Regions from separate parts of the Methylobacterium sp. CCH7-A2 genome, predicted to be linked through region 4. Evidence: predicted binding sites of a transcription regulator. Region 4 holds the regulator's gene; each other region holds the start of a gene.
The links. Region 4 encodes LexA, which represses DNA repair genes until DNA is damaged. Its sites were predicted from a motif close to TGTTCNNNNTGTGTTCNG; they were not measured.
Positions count from the first base shown of each region.

Region 1 (5,177 bases), on a different contig from region 4:
GCTCGCCATGCCGCTCGAGAAAGTGCGCAAGGTCCTCAAGATCGCCAAGGAGCCGATCTCGCTCGAAACGCCGATCGGTGACGAGGAGGACAGCCATCTCGGCGACTTCATCGAGGACAAGAACGCGATCCTGCCGATCGACGCGGCGATCCAGTCGAACCTGCGCGAGACCACCACGCGCGTGCTCGCCTCGCTCACGCCCCGCGAGGAGCGCGTGCTGCGCATGCGCTTCGGCATCGGCATGAATACCGACCACACGCTCGAAGAGGTCGGGCAGCAGTTCAGCGTCACCCGCGAGCGCATCCGCCAGATCGAGGCAAAGGCGCTCAGGAAGCTGAAGCATCCGAGCCGGAGCCGGAAGCTCAGGAGCTTCCTGGACAATTGACGAAAAAGCCGGCCGCAAGGCCGGCTTTCTTGTTCGTGACAGGGATTGTGGCCGTCACATCCCCTTCACCAGCGCCACCAACTGGTCGAGCGCGGTGCCCCAGCCCTGCTGGAAGCCCATCTCCTCGTGCTGCTTGCGGCCGGCTTCGTCCTTGTGCAGGGCGCGGGCCGTGTAGAGCGTTCCGGTCGCGGTCGGCTCGATTTCGATCGAGGCGGTCATGAAGCCGGAGCCCAGCGGGCGGTAGCCGGGGCCGAGCGCGTCGGTGAAGACGAGCAGCTTCTCCGGAACGACGAAGAGAAAGCAGCCGGTGCCGTCGTTCTTCTCGCCGTTGGGGCCTTCCATCACGGTGCGGAACTTGCCGCCGGGACGCAGGTCGATCTCGCACAGGGTGGTGCGCCAGGGCGCCGGCGTGAACCACTGCTTCAGCAGGGCCGGCTCGGTCCAGGCGCGCCAGACCAGATGCGGGGCGACCTCGACCTCGCGCTTGAGTTCGAGATCGAGCGCCGGGTCGAAGGCGGCGGCGGGCAGGGTCGTCATGGGCGTTCCTCGTCGTTTTTCAGGGTCAGGACGAAGGCGTCGAGCTGGTCGAGGCGCTGCGTCCAGAGGCTGCGCTGCGCCTCCAGCCAGGTTTCGGCGGCGGCGAGAGGTTCCCGGCGCAGGGAGCAGGTGCGCACGCGCCCGGATTTGGCCGTGGTGACGAGGCCGCTTTCCTCGAGCACCCTGAGATGCTGGAGGAAGCTCGGCAGCGCCATCTCGAAGGGCCGGGCGAGTTCGCTGACCGAGGCCGGCCCCCGCCCCAGCGCCTGCACCACCGCGCGCCGGGTCGGATCGGCCAGGGCACGGAAGGTGTCGTCGAGGGTGGAGGGCGTCACGGACATGGCGCGATTCAAGCCCAGAAAAATACTTAGGTCAATACCTAAGTTTTGAGGCTGGCCGGGGATGCAGGCGAGGCGGGCTTGATCCCGGCGGCGGCTTGCGGCTTGCTGGCCGCTGCTCCGCGGAGGCTCAAGCCCATGTCGCCCGAATTCCTCCTGACCTCGCTGATCGTCGTCGCCTCGCCGGGGACGGGTGCGATCTACACCATCGCGGCGGGGCTCACCCGGGGCTCGCGCGCGAGTGTGCTTGCCGCCTTCGCCTGCACGCTCGGCATCGTGCCGCATCTGCTGGCGGCGATGCTGGGGCTGGCGGCGCTGCTGCATGCCAGCGCGCTCGCCTTCGCCGTCGTGAAATATGCCGGCGTCGCCTATCTCCTGTTCATGGCCTGGCAGACGCTGCAGGAGCATGGGGCGCTGAGCGTCGAGGCGAAGGCCGATCCGCGCTCGGCATGGCGGGTGCTGCGCGACGGCGTCGCGATCAATGTCCTCAACCCCAAGCTCTCGATCTTCTTCGTCGCCTTCCTGCCGCAGTTCATCGCGGCCGGCGAGGCGGCGCCGCTGGCGCGCATGCTCGAACTGTCCGGCGTGTTCATGGCGATGACCTTCGTGGTGTTTGCGCTCTACGGCCTCTTCGCGGCGGCGATGCGCGACAAGGTGGTGACGCGGCCTGCGGTGATGGCCTGGCTGCGGCGGGGCTTCGCGGCGGCCTTCGTCGCGTTGGGAGCGAAGCTCGCCGTGACCGAGCGCTGAGATGGCGGCGCAGACGCTGCTGACGATCGCGACGCGCGGTCCGGGCCTCTACGAGTTCACGCGGGAGGCGACCGCTTTCGTCGCCGGGGCCGGGATCGAGACCGGGCTGCTGACGCTCTTCCTGCGCCACACCTCCTGCTCGCTGCTGATCCAGGAGAATGCCGATCCCGATGTGCGCGTCGATCTCGAGGCCTTCTTCCGTCGGCTCGTGCCCTCCGCCGACGATCCGGCGATGGATTATCTCGTCCACCGGGCGGAGGGTCCCGACGACATGCCGGCCCACATCAAGGCGGCGCTGACGCCGGTCTCGCTCTCGATCCCGGTGATGGGCGGGCGGCTGGCGCTCGGCACCTGGCAGGGGATCTACCTGTTCGAGCACCGCGCCCGCCCGCACCGGCGCGAGGTGGTGCTGCACCTAGCGGCGTGAGGCATCCTCACCCCGCCAGATCCGCCTTCAGCGCATCGATCCGTTTCGACGCTTCGGCCTTGCTCAGATCCTCGGCGAAGTCCCCTGGCCGCTGCGTCTGCTCGGACAGGGTCTTGAGATAGGATGTCTGCGCGCCCGTCATCGGGTCGTCGCCTGACACCCAGTCGGCGGGATCCTTCTGCGTGTTGTCCGGCGGGTTTGGGTCGCGCTTGGGATTGTCGTCCAGCGGGCTGGCGTGTTCGTCGGTGCGGCTCGTCACGATGCGTCTCCGTTCCTGATTTGTTCACTGACAACGAGCCGCGCGCCGACGGGTTCCCCATCGCGCCGCAATCTGGGAGAAGGGGCGCGGCGCCCGATGGACAAGGAGACAGCCCATGTCGTTTCTCAAGAAGCTCTTCGGCGGTGGCCAGGCGGCCGAGGCAAAGCCGACGGGCCCGGCGAAGACCATCGAGCACAACGGCTTCACCATCCATGCGACGCCCTATCAGGAGGGCGGCCAGTGGCAGCTCTGCGGCGTCGTCGAAAAGACGATCGAGGGGGAGCTGAAGAGCCACCGCTTCGTCCGGGCCGACCGTTTCCCGGGCAAGGACGAGGCCGTCGATTTCACGCTGGTCAAGGGCCAGCAGCTGGTCGATCAGGCCGGAGAGAGCGTCTTCCGCTAGCGTTCCGGGGGGCGACGCAAGACCGCAGGAACGGACATGGCCCGTGCGGGTTGTCGAGGCATCATCCTCAACCCGAACAAGGAGGCCGTCCCATGAACGACCTGTCAGGCAAGACCATCCTCATCCTCGCCACCAACGGCTTCGAGCAGTCGGAGCTCGATGTTCCGCATGCCAAGCTGAAGGAAGCCGGCGCGACCGTGCATATCGTCGCGCCCGAGGCCGGGGAAATCACGGGCTGGGACCAGAAGGACTGGGGCCGCGCGGTGAAGGTCGACAAGACAATCGCCGAGGTCAGCGCCGATGCCTATGACGCTATCGTGTTGCCGGGCGGGCAGATGAACCCCGACACGCTGCGCGGCACGCCCGAGGCGCTGACGCTGATCAAGCGCTTCTTCGAGCAGGGCAAGGTCGTCGCCGCCGTCTGCCACGCTCCCTGGCTGCTGATCGACACCGGCATCGCCAAGGGCCGCCGTCTGACCTCGTACAACACGATGAAGCAGGACATGATCAATGCCGGCGCGATGTGGGAGGACAGCGAAGTCGTCACCGACAAGGGCGTCGTCACCTCGCGCAAGCCCGACGATCTGCCGGCTTTCGTCGCCAAGATCATCGAAGAGGTCAATGAGGGCCGCCACGAGCGCCGCGCCGCCTGACGTTTCCGCGCCACCTCCGGGTGGCGCTGGATCGGACCCAGGCTCACCGCCTGGGTCCCGCTCAGGGTGGGGTCGCGGCACGGCCCCGCCCTGAACGCCGACCGGCCCCGCCTTGCGCGAGCTTGCCGCCGCTCGGCCGACTGCCTTACTCCTCGGTGAAGAACGTCGGTCCTGTGAGCCGGCGCGCCGAGGAAACATGTCCAGCGACGACTCCCGTTACGCGCCCGATTCTTCCTATGCCTGGCTGCGGCTGGCCGTGTCGCTGCTGGTCGGCACGGCGGCCTGTGTCGGCACCTGGTCGGTCGTCGTCGTGCTGCCTTCGGTGCAGGCCGAGTTCGGGACGCTGCGGGCCGGGGCTGCGCTGCCCTATACCTGCGTCATGCTGGGCTTCGGCTTCGGCAATATCGCCATGGGCCGCATCGCCGACCGCTACGGGATCATCGTGCCGATCGTGGGCGGCGCCTTGCTGCTGGGCAGCGGTTACATCCTGGCCGGCATGGCGCAATCGCTCTGGCAGTTCGCCCTCGTCCATCTCTTCCTGATCGGCGTCGGCGGTGGGGCGGGCTTCTCGCCGCTGATCGCGGATCTCTCGCATTGGTTTCGCAAGCATCGCGGTCTCGCGGTCGTCTTCGGTGCGTCCGGCAGCTATCTGGCGGGCGTGATCTGGCCGCAGGTCATCACCTGGGGCGTCGCGAACCATGGCTGGCGCGCGACCCATATCGGCATCGGGCTCGCGGTGATGGCGATCATGCTGCCGTTCTCGCCGTTCTTCCGCCGGCGGCCCTCGGCCGCGAGCATCGCCGCGCAGGAGGCGGCGAGCACGAGCGCGCGCGGCGATCTCGGTCTCTCCGCGAGCCAGCTGCAGTGGCTGCTGGCGATCGCGGGGTTCTCCTGCTGCGTCGCCATGGCGATGCCGCAGGTCCATATCGTCGCCTATTGCAGCGATCTCGGTTACGGCGTGGCGCGCGGCGCCGAGATGCTCTCGCTGATGCTGGCGCTCGGCATCATCAGCCGCATCGGTTCGGGCTTCGTCGCCGACCGCATCGGCGGCACGGCGACGCTGGCGATCGGCTCGCTGATGCAGGGACTCGCGCTTTTCCTCTATCTCTGGTTCGACGGGCTCACCTCGCTCTTCATCGTCACCGGCATTTTCGGCCTGTTCCAGGGCGGCATCGTGCCGATGTATGCGGTGATCATCCGGGAATATCTGCCGGCGCGGGAGGCCGGCGTGCGGATCGGCCTCGTCATGTCCTCGACCATCCTGGGCATGGCCTTCGGCGGCTATGTCTCGGGCGCGATCTTCGACGCCTTCGCCTCCTACCGCGCCGCCTTCCTGAACGGGCTGGCCTGGAACCTCGTCAACCTCGCGGTGGTGTGCTGGCTGATGATGCGGGCGCGGCGTCGGCCGATCGGGCCAGAGTCGGC
Region 1 is NZ_LSKN01000059.1:4,301-9,477, reverse strand. Features, by position in the region: gene rpoD (RNA polymerase sigma factor RpoD) at 1-385, shown strand, start outside; gene AX750_RS04055 (SRPBCC family protein) at 440-922, opposite strand; gene AX750_RS04050 (metalloregulator ArsR/SmtB family transcription factor) at 919-1,263, opposite strand; gene AX750_RS04045 (LysE family translocator) at 1,399-2,010, shown strand; gene AX750_RS04040 (secondary thiamine-phosphate synthase enzyme YjbQ) at 2,012-2,437, shown strand; gene AX750_RS04035 (DUF3072 domain-containing protein) at 2,445-2,696, opposite strand; gene AX750_RS04030 (HlyU family transcriptional regulator) at 2,812-3,099, shown strand; gene AX750_RS04025 (type 1 glutamine amidotransferase domain-containing protein) at 3,192-3,752, shown strand; gene AX750_RS04020 (MFS transporter) at 3,949-5,177, shown strand, end outside.
Region 1: a site for LexA is predicted at 2,707-2,724, ahead of AX750_RS04035 (DUF3072 domain-containing protein). Genes of this name have one in related genera too.

Region 2 (5,177 bases), on a different contig from region 4:
GCCAGCGTGTTCATGCGGGACGACCAGTCCCAGTACAGCGTCTTCATCGTCGCGGACTTGTGGGCGGCGATGGCCTTCTCGTTCGCGGCCACGAAAGCCAGCCCCGGCGAAGTCATCAGCCCCTTCTGGGAGGCCGACATGGCGACATCGACGCCCCAGGAATCCATCTCAAAGGGCATGCAGCCGACCGAGGCGACGCCATCCACCATGAATAGGGCCGGGTGGCCGGCGGCGTCGATGGCGCGGCGGACCGCCGGCACGTCGTTGACGACGCCCGAGGCGGTGTCGATCTGCACCATCAGCACGGCCTTGATGGCGTGGGCGTCATCGGCGCGCAGACGGGCCTCGACGGCGGCGGGGTCGATCGCGGCGCGCCAGCTGCCCGGCAGCACTTCGACATCGGCACCCATGAAGGCCGCCATCTCGCCCCAGCCGATGGCGAAGCGCCCGCTCGCCAGCACCAGCACCTTGTCGCCGCGCGACAGCACATTGGTCAGCGCCGCCTCCCAGCCGCCATGGCCGTTGGCGGCGTAGACGAAGGTCTCGCCGGTGGTGCGGAAGATGCGCTTCAGATCCGCCAGGACGGACTCGGTCAGATCGACGATCGTCTTCGAGGCGAGCTCCTCCGCGGGGCGCATCATCGCCTGGAGCACGCGGTCGGGAATATTGGTCGGCCCCGGCATCGCGAGGATGTGCCGGCCGTTGGCGACGCTCATCTGACGGGAATCCTGTGTGGAGGCGGGGAGTGGGCGGGTCTGTCGTCGCCATAACGACAGCGCCCGGCCACAAGCAAGAGCCGTGCACGCCGCAGGGGCATTCCGGTGCTGCCGGAGGCGTGCATGGCGCCCCTGCCAATATTTCGCTGGCTTGCGAGCGCGCGCGGGTTCAAAGGCTTGAAGCTCTGGCCTGGCTCGAACCGGACACGCCTCGGATATGACCGCCACCACGCCCACCGCCCGGATCGCCCAGGGCGCCGCCATGCCGGTGCTGATCGCGCTCAGCGCGACGCATCTGCTCAACGACATGATGCAGTCGCTGATCCCGGCGATCTATCCGATCATCAAGACGGCCTATGGGCTGGATTTCGGCCAGATCGGTCTGATCACCCTGACCTTCCAGATCACGGCCTCGCTGTTCCAGCCCCTGGTCGGCGCCTATACCGACAAGAACCCGATGCCCTATTCGATGGTCGTCGGCATGGGCTTCACCCTCATCGGGCTGATCGGCCTCGCCTATGCCGGCAGCTATGGGCTGCTGCTGATCTCGGCGGGTTGCGTCGGGCTGGGCTCCTCGATCTTCCACCCGGAAGCGACCCGCATGGCGCGCAACGCCTCGGGCGGGCGGCACGGGTTGGCGCAGGGCATCTTCCAGGTCGGCGGCCAGACGGGCGGCGCGCTGGGGCCGCTGCTCGCGGCCTTCATCATCGTGCCGCGCGGGCAGGCGAGCCTGGCCTGGTTCTCGGCCACGGCCCTGCTCGCCATGGTGCTGATGACCTGGACGGCCGGGCGCTATGCCGAGCTGCAGCGCCAGAAAGCGGCGGCCGCGCCCGCGGCCAAGGCCGCGACGGGGCCCGCGACGCCGGTGCGCTCGGCGGCAGCGGTCGCCTTCGCGGCGACGGTGCTGGTCATCCTGCTGTTCTCGAAGAACGCCTATTCGCAGAGCTTCAGCTCGTTCTACACCTTCTATCTGATCGGGAAATTCGGGGTCAGCGTGCAGACCTCGCAGGTCATGCTGTTCCTGTTCCTGGCCTCCTCGGCCGCCGGGGCGATATTCGGCGGCATTCTCGGAGACCGGATCGGCCGCAACAAGATCATCTGGTTCTCGATCCTGGGGGCGCTGCCCTTCACGCTGGTGCTGCCGCATGTCGATCTGGTCTGGACCGGCGTCCTGACGATCGTGATCAACCTGATCATGTCGAGCGCCTTCGCGGCGATTCTGATCTATGCGATGGAGCTGATGCCCGGCCGGATCGGCCTCGTCGGCGGGCTGTTCTACGGGCTGTCCTTCGGCCTCGGCGGGCTCGCCGCCGCGATGCTGGGCGAACTCGCCGACCGCATCGGCATCGACGCGGTCTATCATCTCTGCGCCTTCCTGCCGGCGATCGGGCTGCTCGCCTGGTTCCTGCCGCGGCTCGCTCCCGAAGGCCCAACCGCTTCGGGGCACTGAGGCCGGCCGGATTGATCTGCCCCAATGCGCGCCGCGCTGCTCGCGCTAGGCTGACTCCCAAAAGCCAGGCCCCGGCCTCGTGCCGGAGGCGAAAGCGGGGGAGAGGCCATGGACGAGATTCGGAGCGGGAGCGGAGCGGTGGAGCCGCGGCGGCCGGACCCGGTGGTGCGGCGCATCGGCGTCCATGACGTGGTCGAAGCCTTCGTCGCGGGCTTGCGGGATTTCCAGGCGGCGCCGCTGTTCGGGCTGTTCTTCGGCGGGCTCTATGCGTTGGGCGGGCTCGCCATCCTGATGTCGCTGACGCGCTTCGGCCTGCCCTATCTCGCCTATCCGCTGGCGGCGGGCTTCGTGCTGATCGGCCCCTTCGTGGCGGTGGGGCTCTATGAGGTGTCGCGGCGGCGCGAGGCGGGGGAGCCGCTAGGCTGGGGGCCGGTGCTCGGCGTCGTCTTCGCCCAGAGCCAGCGGGAACTGGGCTGGATGGCCTTCGTCACGTTGTTCGTGATGATGATGTGGCTCTACCAGGTGCGGCTGCTGCTGGCGCTGTTCCTCGGATTCCAGTCCTTCTCCAGCTTCATGGGCTTTTTGACCGTCATCACCTCGACGGCGGAAGGACTGATGTTCCTCGCCGTCGGCCATGTCGTCGGGGCGGTGCTGGCGACGATCCTGTTCTCGCTGACGGTGATTTCCTTTCCGCTGCTGCTCGACCGCGAGGTCGATTTCATCACCGCGATGATCACCAGCGTGCGGGCCGTCTCGACTAATCCGGTGCCGATGCTGGGCTTTGCGGCGGCGATCGCGGCGCTGTGTCTGGTGGCGATGCTGCCGGCCTTTCTCGGCCTCGTCGTGCTGCTGCCGGTGCTCGGCCATGCGACCTGGCATCTCTACCGGCGGGTGGTCGAGCCCGCGGCCTGAGCCGTCTTCCGCCTGCTGACATGACGCGACACGCGCCTGCTGTCAGTGTCCGCGGGCAGGAGGACCGACCATGGACGTGTTGCGACCCTACCGGGCGATGGCTTTCAACAATCTCTGGGCCAATCACCGGCTGCTCAGTGCCTGTTCGGCGCTCTCGGCGGCGGAGTGGGTGGCGCCGCGCACCGGGTTCTTCCCGAGCCTGCGGGCGACGCTCAACCACATCCTGATCATCGATCATTTCTATGTCGACGCGATGGAGGGCGGGACGCTCGGCCCCGTCGCCTGGGCGAACCGCGAGCCCTGCGCCACGCTGCCCGAGCTTCAGGCCGCGCAGAAGGCGATGGACCGGCGGCTGATCGCCGTGGTCGAGGCGGCGGCGGGTCATGACGGGCTGGAGCGGATCGTCAGCGTGCATCGCGGCGCGCGCATCCAGCACGAACGGCTCGACCGGCTGCTGCTGCATCTGTTCCAGCACCAGATCCACCATCGCGGCCAGGCCCATGCCATGCTCAGCGGCAGCTCGGCGCCGCCGCCGCAGCTCGACGAGTTCTTTTCGGTGGGCGAGGCGGAGCTGCGGGCCGGGGAGTTCGCCGCGCTGGGGATCAGCGAGGCGCGGGTGTGGGGGGAGGGCTGACGCCGTCTAGCCACTCCGTTCTTGCACGGGACCACGCCGTCATACCGTGGCGCCGCTGCGCGCTTGTCGCTTCTGCGCAACACGCTCAGGCGGGCGCGGCGATCCTGTTGGCTCCGCCGAAAACAGGGGACAACCCCGCGGAGGGCCCTTGAACAAAACAAGAACATCATTGATAGTGAGGCGGTCGGCCGGTAGGGTCCTGCTCCGGTCGCGGGCCGGTTTCGAAGTGCGCAGGAAATGGAGCCTCTCATGGCTGGTAGCGTCAACAAGGTCATTCTGGTCGGCAATCTCGGGCGCGACCCGGAGGTCCGCCGCCTCGGCTCGGGCGAGCCGGTCGTCAATCTGCGCATCGCCACCTCGGAAACCTGGCGCGACAAGCAGTCGGGCGAGAAGAAGGAGCGCACCGAGTGGCACTCGGTCGTGATCTTCAACGAGAACCTCGCCAAGGTCGCCGAGCAGTATCTGAAGAAGGGCTCGAAGATCTATATCGAGGGCCAGCTCCAGACCCGCAAATGGCAGGACCAGTCGGGCGTCGAGAAATACACCACCGAGATCGTGCTGCAGCGCTATCGCGGCGAACTCACCATCCTCGACAGCCGCGGCCAGGGCGGCTCTGACGAATATGGCGAGGGCGGCGGCATGATGGAGGATCGCTCCTCCGGCTCGTCCTTCGGTCGCTCGGGCCCGATGGGCGGCGGTGGCGGCGGTTCGCGCCAGCCGGCGATGGCCGGCGGTGGCGGCGGCGGGCGCTCCTCCTCGAGCCATCTCGACGACGACATCCCGTTCTAGGGCCGGGGCCTCTTCAGGCTCGATCTCCGGTTCGGTCCCGCGCGATGGGCGGCGGGACCCGCCGGCAGCCTTTCAGCCCGCCGCGGCGCGCTCCAGCGCCGCGATATCGAACTTCGTCATCTGCATCATCGCCTGCATGACGCGGCCGGTGACGGCTTCGTCGCCGCCATTGACCAGTTCGACGAAGCGCTCGGGAACGATCTGCCAGGACAGGCCGAAGCGGTCCTTGAGCCAGCCACACTGGCTCGGCTCGCCGCCTTCGCAGAGCTTCTCCCAGTAATGGTCGATCTCGGCCTGCGTGGCGCAATGGACGACGAAGGAAACCGCTTCGCTGAAGCGGAATTGCGGGCCGCCATTCAGCGCCGTGAAGGTCATTCCCTCCAATTCGAAGGACACGACGAGGACGTCGCCGGCGCGGCCCGGTCCGGCGCCGGTGTTGCGCACCACCGGTCCCGGCCGACTGTTCGGGAAGACCGAGCGGTAGAAGGCGGCAGCCTCCTCGGCCTGATGGTCGAACCAGAGGAAGGGCGTAATCTTCTGGAGCTTCATGACGGTCTCCTGGCGATCTCCTGCGAAGCGGGACGCTCGGGTGCGGGTCTAAACTTATCCAAATGGTTTAGTATTAGACCGCAGCTGTCAAGGCCGGCAGCCCGCGCCATGCCATCAGGGCAGGGCG
Region 2 is NZ_LSKN01000217.1:6,804-11,980, forward strand. Features, by position in the region: gene AX750_RS15910 (aminotransferase class V-fold PLP-dependent enzyme) at 1-716, opposite strand, end outside; gene AX750_RS15915 (MFS transporter) at 934-2,166, shown strand; gene AX750_RS15920 (DUF2189 domain-containing protein) at 2,275-3,078, shown strand; gene AX750_RS15925 (DinB family protein) at 3,149-3,712, shown strand; gene ssb (single-stranded DNA-binding protein) at 3,962-4,501, shown strand; gene AX750_RS15935 (VOC family protein) at 4,574-5,050, opposite strand.
Region 2: a site for LexA is predicted at 3,861-3,878, ahead of ssb (single-stranded DNA-binding protein). Genes of this name have one in related genera too.

Region 3 (5,177 bases), on a different contig from region 4:
GCATATCGCGGTTGATGTCGGTGGCGATATAGCCGGGCGCGAGCGCGTTGACCCGGATGCCATGGCGCGCCCATTCCAGCGCCAGACCCTTGGTCATCTGGATCAGCCCGGCCTTGGAGACGGCATAGGGCAGGACACGCGCCGTCACCCGCTCGCCCAGAATCGAGGCGATGTTGACGATCGTCCCGCCCTGCTTCCCCGCGATCATGACCTGCGCCGCCGCCTGCGCCGCGAAGAAGCAGCCCTTCAGATTGACGTCGAGCTGCGCGTCCCATTGCGCCTCGGTGATGGAGATCGCGGCCTCCGTCTCCCCGATACCGGCATTGTTGACGAGGACGTCGAGCCCGCCGAGCAGCCGCGCCGCCTCCGCCACACCCGCCTGGATCGAGGGCACCGAGGCGACATCCAGCGCCAGCGGCATGACCTGCCCCGGCAACCCGGCGCAGTCCGCCGCCAGCTCTTCCAGCCGCTCGACGCGCCGCGCCGCCGCGACGACACGCGCGCCCTGCCCCGCCAGCAGCCGCACGAAATGCGCGCCCAGCCCCGACGACGCGCCGGTCACCAAGACACGCTTGCCCTTCAGTTCCTCGCCCATGCGTTCCTCGTCTCGTTTCCGCGGAGGGGACACCGGCAGGGGCTGCGGGTCAATCGCGGCGATGGCTGACGCTGCGACCCTTCAGAACCCCGACGCCGTCATCCCGGGCGGAGCGAGGCGAAGACCCGGGATCCATGCCTGAAGCGTTCCGGTATGGATCCCGGGTCTCCCGGAGCCTGTCCTTGGGCCGGCCAAAGGCCGAACACGAGGGGTCGCCCGGGATGACCCGCGGTTGTAAACGGACGGCCTAGGCCGCCTTCATCTCCGGCACCAGGCGCCCGACGCGCTCCAGATCGGCGCGGAAGCGGGCCGTCTCGCGTTCGCGGGCCTCCTCGTCGGGAAGGCGCAGCAGATAGGAGGGGTGGACGGTCGCCAGCAGGGCCGTGCCGTCGTCCAGCACAAGGTCGCGCTCGCGCATCGAGGCGAGCGAGCCGCGATGACCGGTCAGGGCGTGCAGCGCGGTCGCGCCCAGCGCCACGACGAGCTGCGGCTTCACGAACTCCCGCTCCAGCCCGAGCCAGAAGCGGCAGGCCGAGATTTCGCCGGCATTAGGCCGCTCATGGATGCGCCGCTTGCCGCGCAGGGTGAATTTGAAGTGCTTCACCGCATTGGTGACATAGGCCCGGCCGCGGTCGAGCCCGGCCTCGCCCAATACGCGGTCGAAGACCTGACCCGCGGGCCCGACGAAGGGCTTGCCCGCCAGATCCTCCTGATCGCCCGGCTGCTCGCCGACGAACATCACCGGCGCCGTTAGAGGGCCCTCCCCGAACACCGTCTGCGTCGCGTTGTGGCAGAGATCGCAGCGCGAGCAGGTCTTGGCCGACGCCCGCGCTTCATCCCAGGTGGAGAGACCGTCCGTAGCGGGCACGAGCATTTCGCGCTGGCGCTGGCTCTGCCGCAGATGCCGCTGCGGTGGCAGGGTCGGGGCTTTCATCACCATCTTCTCCGCGCGCCGGCCAGCCTGGGCGATCAGCGGAGCAATGAGTTCGGCCTCGGGCAGGTTCCGCCAGTACTTCTCTGGCATCTCTGCCTTCATCGCTTTGATCTTCAGCCGCGCCGGATTGAAGATGTTGGCGTAATAGGTCCGCCAATAGACCTCCATCGCATCGTCGTTCGGCGCGTCGGCCTTCGAGGCACCCTCCCCGAGATGCAGCGTCGTCCCGTCCCAGTGGAGCGAGCGCAGCGGCGTCAGGATCGACCAGCGCATCGCCGCGAAGCGTTCGACGAAGAAGCGCGACACCCGCTCGACGATGTGATGCTCAGGCTCGAACCAGGCTACGAAAGCCTCCCCGCCATCGAGGCCGACAACCTCGCGGAAGCGCACGAAGGCGGTCATCTTGTGCAGGTCGCGCCGCACCGCCTTGGCCATCGCCCGGGCGCTATGGACCTCGTCGTCGGTCACCACATGAAGCAGCGTCGGCTCGCGCTGGAGCCGCAGCAGCAGCCGATAGAGCAGATCGAAGCGGCCGCTGTCGCGATGGCAGACCACTGCCTGCGCCAGTTCGACGAATTCCCGCGGCACCCGCAGATCCGCCCCATTCGCCGGCACCGGCGGCGGCTCGGCCAGCCCGGCGAAGAGCCCGGACGCCTCCTCCCCGATCTGCCAGTCGATCCGCGCCGGCGCCACCTCCGCCAGCGCCAGCGCGCGCGCCTGCCGCCGCCAGCCCTCGAAATCGGCCGGATGGTCGAGACGCGCGACGATGCCGGACTGAGCCATGACGGGGCTCACAGCAAGGCGAGCTGCTGCGGCTTCGGCGCCAGATGCTGCTTCAGCCGCTCGCTGTCGAGAGATGCGCCGGGACGCCAGCCTTCCGCGACAATGAAATGGCGCAGCGTCGTGATCGAGCGCGCGATCTTGCCGACATCCTCCAGACGCAGGCGCCGGAAACGCCGCGTTTCCAAAATCTTGCCGACGCTTTTCGTGCCGAGCCCCGGCACGCGCAGCAGCGTCTCGCGATCGGCGCGGTTGACGTCGACCGGAAAGCGCGCGCGATGCCGCAGAGCCCAGGCGAGTTTGGGATCGACCGTGAGATCGAGCATGCCCCCGGCGCCGTCATCGAGGATCTCGCCGACCTCGAAGCCGTAGAACCGCGTCAGCCAGTCGGCCTGGTAGAGCCGGTGTTCGCGCAGCAGCGGCGGCTCCGAGAGCGGCAGTTGGCGGCTGGCGTCGGGGATCGGGCTGAAGGCGGAGTAATAGACGCGCCTGAGCCCGAAGGAGCCGTAGAGCTGCGCGCTGCGCTGCAGGATCGTCGCGTCGCTCGTCCCGTCGGCGCCGACGATCATCTGCGTGCTCTGCCCGGCCGGCGAGAACACCGGCGCGCGCCGCGACTTCGCCCGCTCCGCCTTGCTCTCCTCGATCTTCAGCCGCAGCCCACCCATGGCGGCGCTGATTTCGCGCGGCCGCTTCTCGGGGGCGAAGCGCTCCAGGGAGACCTCGGTCGGCAATTCGACATTGATCGAGACGCGGTCGGCATAGAGGCCGGCCTGCGCCACCAGATCGGCATTGGCGCTCGGGATGAGCTTGAGGTGGATGTAGCCGCGGAAGCAATGGACCTCGCGCAGCGTCTGCGCCACCCGCACCAGCTCCGCCATCGTGTAGTCGGGCGAGCGGATGATGCCCGAGGAGAGGAACAGCCCCTCGATGTAGTTGCGCTTGTAGAAGCTGACCGTGAGGTCGACGACCTCCTCCACCGTGAAGCGCGCGCGCCGGACATTGCTCGACGAGCGGTTGATGCAGAATGCGCAGTCATAGCTGCAGTAATTCGTCAGCAGGATCTTGAGCAGCGAAATGCAGCGGCCATCCGGCGCATAGGAATGGCAGATGCCCGACCCCGTCGTCGAGCCGAGCCCGCCCTTCAGCGAATTGCGCTTGGTCGTGCTGCTGGAGGCGCAGGAGGCGTCGTATTTCGCCGCATCGCTCAGGATCTCGAGCTTTTCCATCACCGTCAGCTGAGCCACGCCGCGACACTCCGTTCATTATTTGTTCTAGGTAGCGTGGATGTCGCCCGCCCGCCAGAGACCTTTCGTCGCGGCTGCCATCGCCGGAACAGGCGGCGTGTCGGCGCGTTGGGGCGGCACGTCATTCCAAGGAGAACCCGATGTTCCGGATCCTGCTTCTCGTCGCCGTCATCCTGATCGGCTACGACGCCATCGCCCATCAGGGCAGCTACACCCGCAGCGCCTGGGCCAGCGTCGTCGGCCTGACCGACTCCGCCGTGACCAGCGCCAAGCAGCTCGGGCAGGAAACCCGCAGCGAAATCCGCGAGGAAACCGGAACGCGTCCATAAAGGCGCGGCTTAGCGGCGATTTCGGCTGGACTTGCCGGGGCCCAGCTTCGAAACTGATCACAGATCAACAACCGGGACGACAGCGCTTGACCGAGACAGCCTCCGACGCCTCCCGCCCCGCCGACACCGCCGGGCGGGTCGAGGCCCTCAAAGCCGAGATCCTGAGGAAACTCACTTATTCGCTGGGCAAGAACGCCTCCGTCGCCCAGCCGCATGACTGGCTGACGGCCGGCATCCTCGCGGCGCGGGACCATGTCGTCGATGTCTGGCACCGCTCGACCCGCGAGAGCTACGAGACCGGCCGCAAGCGCGTCTATTATCTCTCGCTCGAATTCCTGATCGGCCGTTCGCTGGCGGACGCGCTCAACAATCTCGGGCTGACCGGGGCAATGGCGCAGGCGATGCGCGAACTCGGCGTCGACCTCGCCGCGATCGAAACGATCGAGCCCGATGCCGCGCTCGGCAATGGTGGCCTCGGCCGTCTCGCCGCCTGCTATCTCGAGGCGATGGCCTCGACCGGCGTGCCGGCGCTCGGCTACGGCATCCGCTACGATCACGGCCTGTTCAAGCAGCGCATCGATGGCGGCAAGCAGATCGAGGTGCCCGAGGACTGGCTCTCCTTCCGCAATCCCTGGGAATTCGAGCGCCGCGAGGCCTCCTACAAGATCGGTTTCGGCGGCTCGCTGACCGCGACGCAGAAGCCCGGCGAAGTCTTCTGGGAGCCGGAAGAGACCGTGTTCGCCGTCGCCTATGACACGCCGGTCGTCGGCTGGCGCGGCCGCGACGCCACGACGCTGCGTCTCTGGCGCGCGCGCGCCATGCACCCGCTCTCGCTCGACGCCTTCAACCAGGGCGACATCGTCGGTGCCGTCGCCGAGCGCAACCGCGCCGAGGCGATCTCCAAGGTGCTCTACCCCAACGATTCCACCCCGGCGGGGCAGGAATTGCGGCTGCGGCAGGAGTTTTTCTTCACCTCCGCCTCGCTGCAGGATCTGGTGCGCCGGCATTACCGGCAGTTCGGCCGCCTCGACAATCTCGCCGACAAGGTCGCGATTCAGCTCAACGACACCCATCCCTCGCTGGCCGTCGCCGAGCTGATGCGCCTGCTCGTCGACGAGCATGGCCTGCCCTGGGAGGAGGCCTGGACGATCACCAGCGCCACCATCTCCTACACCAACCATACGCTTCTGCCCGAGGCACTGGAAACCTGGCCGGTGGCGCTGATGGAGCGGTTGCTGCCGCGCCATATGCAGATCATCTTCGGCATCAACGCCCGCTTCCTGGAAGAGGTCCGG
Region 3 is NZ_LSKN01000305.1:10,152-15,328, reverse strand. Features, by position in the region: gene AX750_RS23340 (SDR family oxidoreductase) at 1-595, opposite strand, end outside; gene AX750_RS23335 (UdgX family uracil-DNA binding protein) at 843-2,312, opposite strand; gene AX750_RS23330 (putative DNA modification/repair radical SAM protein) at 2,321-3,535, opposite strand; gene AX750_RS27010 (hypothetical protein) at 3,694-3,882, shown strand; gene AX750_RS23320 (glycogen/starch/alpha-glucan phosphorylase) at 3,969-5,177, shown strand, end outside.
Region 3: a site for LexA is predicted at 3,566-3,583, ahead of AX750_RS23330 (putative DNA modification/repair radical SAM protein). Genes of this name have one in related genera too.

Region 4 (5,177 bases):
GGGCCGCCTGCCTCTCCGTCCTGACCGATGGCCCCTCCTTCCAGGGCCGGCCGGAATTCCTGCTGCAGGCGCGCGCGGCCTCCGTGCTGCCGGTGCTGCGCAAGGATTTCCTCTACGATCCCTATCAGGTCTACGAGGCGCGGGCCTGGGGGGCGGACTGCATCCTGATCATCATGGCGGGCGTCGACGACGCCACGGCGCGCGCGCTGGAGACCACCGCCTTCGATCTCGGCATGGATGTGCTGGTCGAAGTCCATGACGACGCCGAACTCGACCGCGCGCTGGCGCTGAAGAGCCGCCTGCTCGGCATCAACAACCGCGATCTGCGCGATTTCACCGTCGATCTCGCGGTGACCGAGCGGCTGGCGCCGCGCGTGCCGGCCGACCGGATCGTCATCAGCGAGAGCGGCATCTTCAGCCATGGCGATGTCGGCCGGCTGAACGGGGCCGGGGTCAGGACCTTCCTCGTCGGCGAAAGCCTGATGCGACAGGCCGATGTGACGGCCGCGACGCGCGAACTGCTCACGGGCCAGACATCACAAGCCAAGACGCAGGAGAGCGCCGCGTGAGCGCACTCAGCCATCTCGACGCGCAGGGCCAGGCGCATATGGTCGATGTCGGCGACAAGGCCGAGACCTCGCGCACGGCCATCGCCGAGGGCTGCGTGGTGATGCAGCCGCAGACGCTGGCGATCGTGCGCGCGGGCGACGCCAAGAAGGGCGATGTGCTCGGCACGGCGAGGCTCGCCGGCATCATGGCCGCCAAGCGCAGCCATGAGCTGATCCCGCTCTGCCACCCGCTGCTGATCACCAAGATCGCGGTCGATCTCGAGATCGACGAGGCCCTGCCCGGCATCCGCGTGCGGGCCGAGGTCAAGGTGAAGGGCCAGACCGGCGTCGAGATGGAGGCACTCACCGCCGTCAGCATCGCCTGCCTGACCGTCTACGACATGGTCAAGGCGGCCGACCGCGGCATGCGGATCGAGGGCATCCGGCTGACCCACAAATCCGGCGGCAAGTCAGGTGTGTTCCAGGCCGACGCCTCCCCAGGGGGACCGGTCTGATGGCGCTGACGCCGGTCCCGGTCGCGCTGCGCGCGCTGCTCGACAGCGTGCCCGGCCGCACGCCCATCGAGACCCTGCCGCTGGCGCAGTGCGCCTGGCGCGTGCTCGGGGCCGATCTCGCGGCGCTCAGGACACAGCCGCCCTTCGCCAATTCGGCCATGGACGGCTATGCGGTGCGGGGCGACGACCTCGTGCCGGGCGCCGAACTGCGCGTTCTCGGCGAATCCGCGGCCGGGCGCTCCTTCGACGGCAGCGTGGCCGCCGGCGAGGCGGTCCGGATCTTCACGGGTGCGCCGATCCCCGAGGGCGCCGACACCATCCTGATCCAGGAGAACGCCGACGGTGTCGGCTCGGCCGCGATCACCGTTCGCGAGGGCGCGCCCAAGGGCAAATTCATTCGCAAGGCCGGGCTCGACTTCAGCGAGGGCGACCAGCTGCTCGCGGCCGGCACCCGGCTCGACAGCGCCGCGCTCGGGCTCGCCGCCGCCGCTGGCCACCCCGCGCTTGCGGTGCGCCGCAAGCCGCTGGTGGCGATCCTCGCCACCGGCGACGAGCTCGTGCTGCCGGGCGAGCCGGTCGGGCCCGACCAGATCGTCGCCTCCAACTCGTTTGCGCTGGCCGCGCTGGTCGAGCAGGCGGGCGGGAGCGTGCTCGATCTCGGCATCGCCCGCGACGACCATGCCGATCTCGCCGCCAGGATCGGGCAGGCGCGGGACGCCGGCGCGGATGTGCTGGTGACGCTGGGCGGCGCCTCCGTCGGTGCCCATGATCTCGTCCAGGAGGCGCTGAAGCGCGCCGGCATGGATCTCGGCTTCTGGAAGATCGCGATGCGGCCGGGCAAGCCGATGATGACCGGCCGGCTCGGCCCGATGGTCGCGATCGGCCTGCCGGGCAACCCCGTCTCCTCGATCGTCTGCGGGCATCTCTTCGTGGTGCCGGTGATCGAGGCCCTGCTCGGCATGCCCTCGCCCGAGCGCGACCGCAGCGAGCCCGGCTTGCTCGGGCGCGACATGCCGGCCAATGACGAGCGCGAGGATTATTTGCGCTCCAGCCTCGTCCTGACCGAGGCCGGCTGGGAGGCGACGCCGTTCGAGAGGCAGGATTCCTCGATGCTCGGCCTGCTCGCGAGGGCGCAGGCGCTGGCGATCCGCCCGGTTTTCGCGCCGGCGGCCCGCAAGGGCGATCCCTGCCGCTTCATTCGTCTGCGATAGGTCGCGGGCTGGCGCATCGGCTTGCGGAACACAACGCGAACGGGTATGGTGTTCGTGATTTGTTTCGAATCTGCGATGATCGGCAGATTTCAGAGCGCCGGCGGGGATCATGCTGACACGCAAACAGTTCGAACTGCTTCGCTTCATCCATGAGCGCCTGCGCGAGAGCGGCGTCCCTCCCTCCTTCGACGAAATGAAGGACGCGCTCGACCTCAAGTCGAAATCCGGCATCCACCGCCTGATCATGGCCCTCGAGGAACGCGGCTTCATCCGCCGCCTGCCGAACCGGGCACGGGCGCTCGAAGTGATCAAGCTGCCGGATGGCGCGGGTGGTGGCCTCCAGGGCGGCGCGCGCCGCTTCAATCCCTCCATCGTCCAGGGCGGGCTCGGCAAGGAGACGCCGCCGGCCAAGGACGGGCTGCCCGGCCGGGCGCGCCCGGTGGAGGCGATGCCGGAAGACGCCCGCAACACGATCGCGATCCCTGTCATGGGCCGCATCGCGGCGGGCACGCCGATCTCGGCGATCCAGAGCCGCAGCCACAGCGTCGCCCTCCCCGCCGACATGCTCGGCTCCGGTGAGCATTTCGCGCTGGAGGTCCGCGGCGACTCGATGGTCGAGGCCGGCATTCTCGACGGCGACACGGTGGTGATCCGGCGCCAGGACACCGCCAATACCGGCGACATCATCGTCGCCCTGATCGACGACGAGGAGGCGACGCTGAAGCGGCTGCGCAAGCGGGGCTCCTCGATCGCGCTGGAGGCAGCCAATCCGGCTTACGAGACGCGGGTGCTGGGACCGGACCGGGTCAAGATCCAGGGTCGGCTTGTCAATCTGATGCGGCGCTACTGACGGGCCGGCGCTAGGGCAGGCGCTCGGTATCGGGCGCCTCCTCGGCCGGTGGCGGCCCAGCCGGGCCCGCAGTTGTCGGCGCGGGCTGGGGACGCCGGCGGCTCCAGGGCCGGTCGCCCGCATCCTGCGCCGCGTGGTTTTGCCAGCCGGAGCGAGTCCGAACCAGGGCTGTCGCGCCATCGCGCTGCAACGTCATCCGGTCGATCAGCCGCGCGCGGCAGGCCGCCGTCCAGGGAATCGGCGTCACCACCACATCGGCGCGGCGGCAATCCTCGATGATGGCGAGCCGGTCCTGCGCATAGGCGATGCTGTGGCCCTCTCTCGTCATCAGCACGCAGCCGCGCGGATCGCAGGCCGCGCCCTTGCGCAGCGACGGGTCGTCGGGCTGGCGGCCGTCGCCATCCGCCGTCAGCCATTGCTGCAGGACGAAGCGGCTCGGCTTGCCGGCGATCACGAGCAGGCCGTCCTTGCCGCGCACCGCGAGGCCCGAGCCGTCGCGCTCGATCAGGATCGCCGGCTTCTCCGGTTTGGCCGCGACGGCCACGCCGCCGACCAGCGGCAGGATCGCCAGCAGACGCAGCTTCGTCGTCCACAGCGTCGCCCAGAGCAGCGCGGCCGAAAAGCAGCCGAGCGCGGCCGGGCCGAAGGCGGCGAGCACCAGGGTCGAGTGATCGATGGTCGCGACCCAATGCGCCAGTTTGAGCACCACCTCCGAGGCCAGGCCCATGAGCCACCAGGCCGGCGCGTCCAGCCCGAAGGGATAGGCGAGCACCCCGAAGACGGCGGCCGGCATGACGAAGAGGGAGACGAAGGGCAGAGCCAGCGCGTTGCCGAGCAGGCCGAAAGGGTTGAAGGTCTGGAAATGATAGGCGCCGAAGGGCGCCGTCGCCGCCGTCGCCAGCAGGGTCGTGACGACGATGCCGGATGCGGCGACCCAGAGCGGGCGCAGCGGCCAGGGCAGTGCGGGCGGCGGCTGCAACCGGCCGCGCTCCTCCCAGCGCTCGGCAAAGGCGATCAGCGCCGCCACGGCACCGAAGGACATCTGGAAGCTCGGCCCCAGCAGCGCCTCGGGCTCGCGCAGCAGCACGATCATCGCCGCCAGCGCGAGGTTGCGCATGCTCAGCGCCGGGCGGTCGACGAGGATTGCGCCCAGCATCACCAGCGTCATGATCAGCGAGCGTACGGTGGCGACCTCCGCTCCCGAGAAGACGCAATAGGCGACCGAGCCCGCCATCGCCGCGAGCGCGGCGAGCTTCTTGACCGGCAGGCGCAGCGCCACCGTCTGTGACAGGGCGAGCAGCGCCCGCACCAGCCAGAAGATCGTCCCGGCGGCCAGCACCATGTGCAGGCCCGAGATCGAGACGATGTGGTAGATCCCGGCCGCCCGCAGATCGGCATTGGTGGTTTCGGTGATCAGCCCGCGCTTGCCGGTGACCAGCGCCGCCGCCATCGCCCCTGCCTGCCCGCCGGCGACCGAGGCAATGCGCTGGGTCAGGGCGTTGCGGGCGCCGTCGATCGCCGCCGCCAGGCGCAGATCCCAGTCGGGCGGATGCGGCGGCGGGCTGAGCGCGATCTTGCCCGAGATGCTGCCGACGGCGCCGATGCCGCGGAAGAAGGCGTCGCGCCCGAAATCATAGCCGCCCGGCCGGGCCGGCCCCGGCGGCGGCAGCAGCCGCGCCACGGCCGCGACATGGTCTCCGGGCGCCACGGTCCCGGAGCGGATGTTGACGCGCACACGCTTCGGCCAGAACGGCCGGTCGAGCCCGGCGATCCCCGTCACGCGGATGACGAGCCGAGCGCCGGCATCGCGCGCCTCCACCGATTCCACGAAGCCTGAGACCTGGCCGACGCGCGGCCGCTCCAGCATCGGGGCGGCGATCGTCGCCGTGCGCCAGGCCGCCGCAGCGAAGCCGGCAAACAGGGCGGCGACAGCGAGGCACACCCAGGCCGGCCGCGGGCGCCCCCGCAGCAGGATCGCGCCAGCCGCGGAAAGCGCGAGCCCCGTCAGCGGCGCCCAGAGCGCCGGTTCGGCATCGGCGGCGAAATAGAGCAG
Region 4 is NZ_LSKN01000289.1:149,714-154,890, reverse strand. Features, by position in the region: gene trpC (indole-3-glycerol phosphate synthase TrpC) at 1-569, shown strand, start outside; gene moaC (cyclic pyranopterin monophosphate synthase MoaC) at 566-1,063, shown strand; gene glp (gephyrin-like molybdotransferase Glp) at 1,063-2,274, shown strand; gene lexA (transcriptional repressor LexA) at 2,384-3,124, shown strand; gene AX750_RS21935 (ComEC/Rec2 family competence protein) at 3,135-5,177, opposite strand, start outside.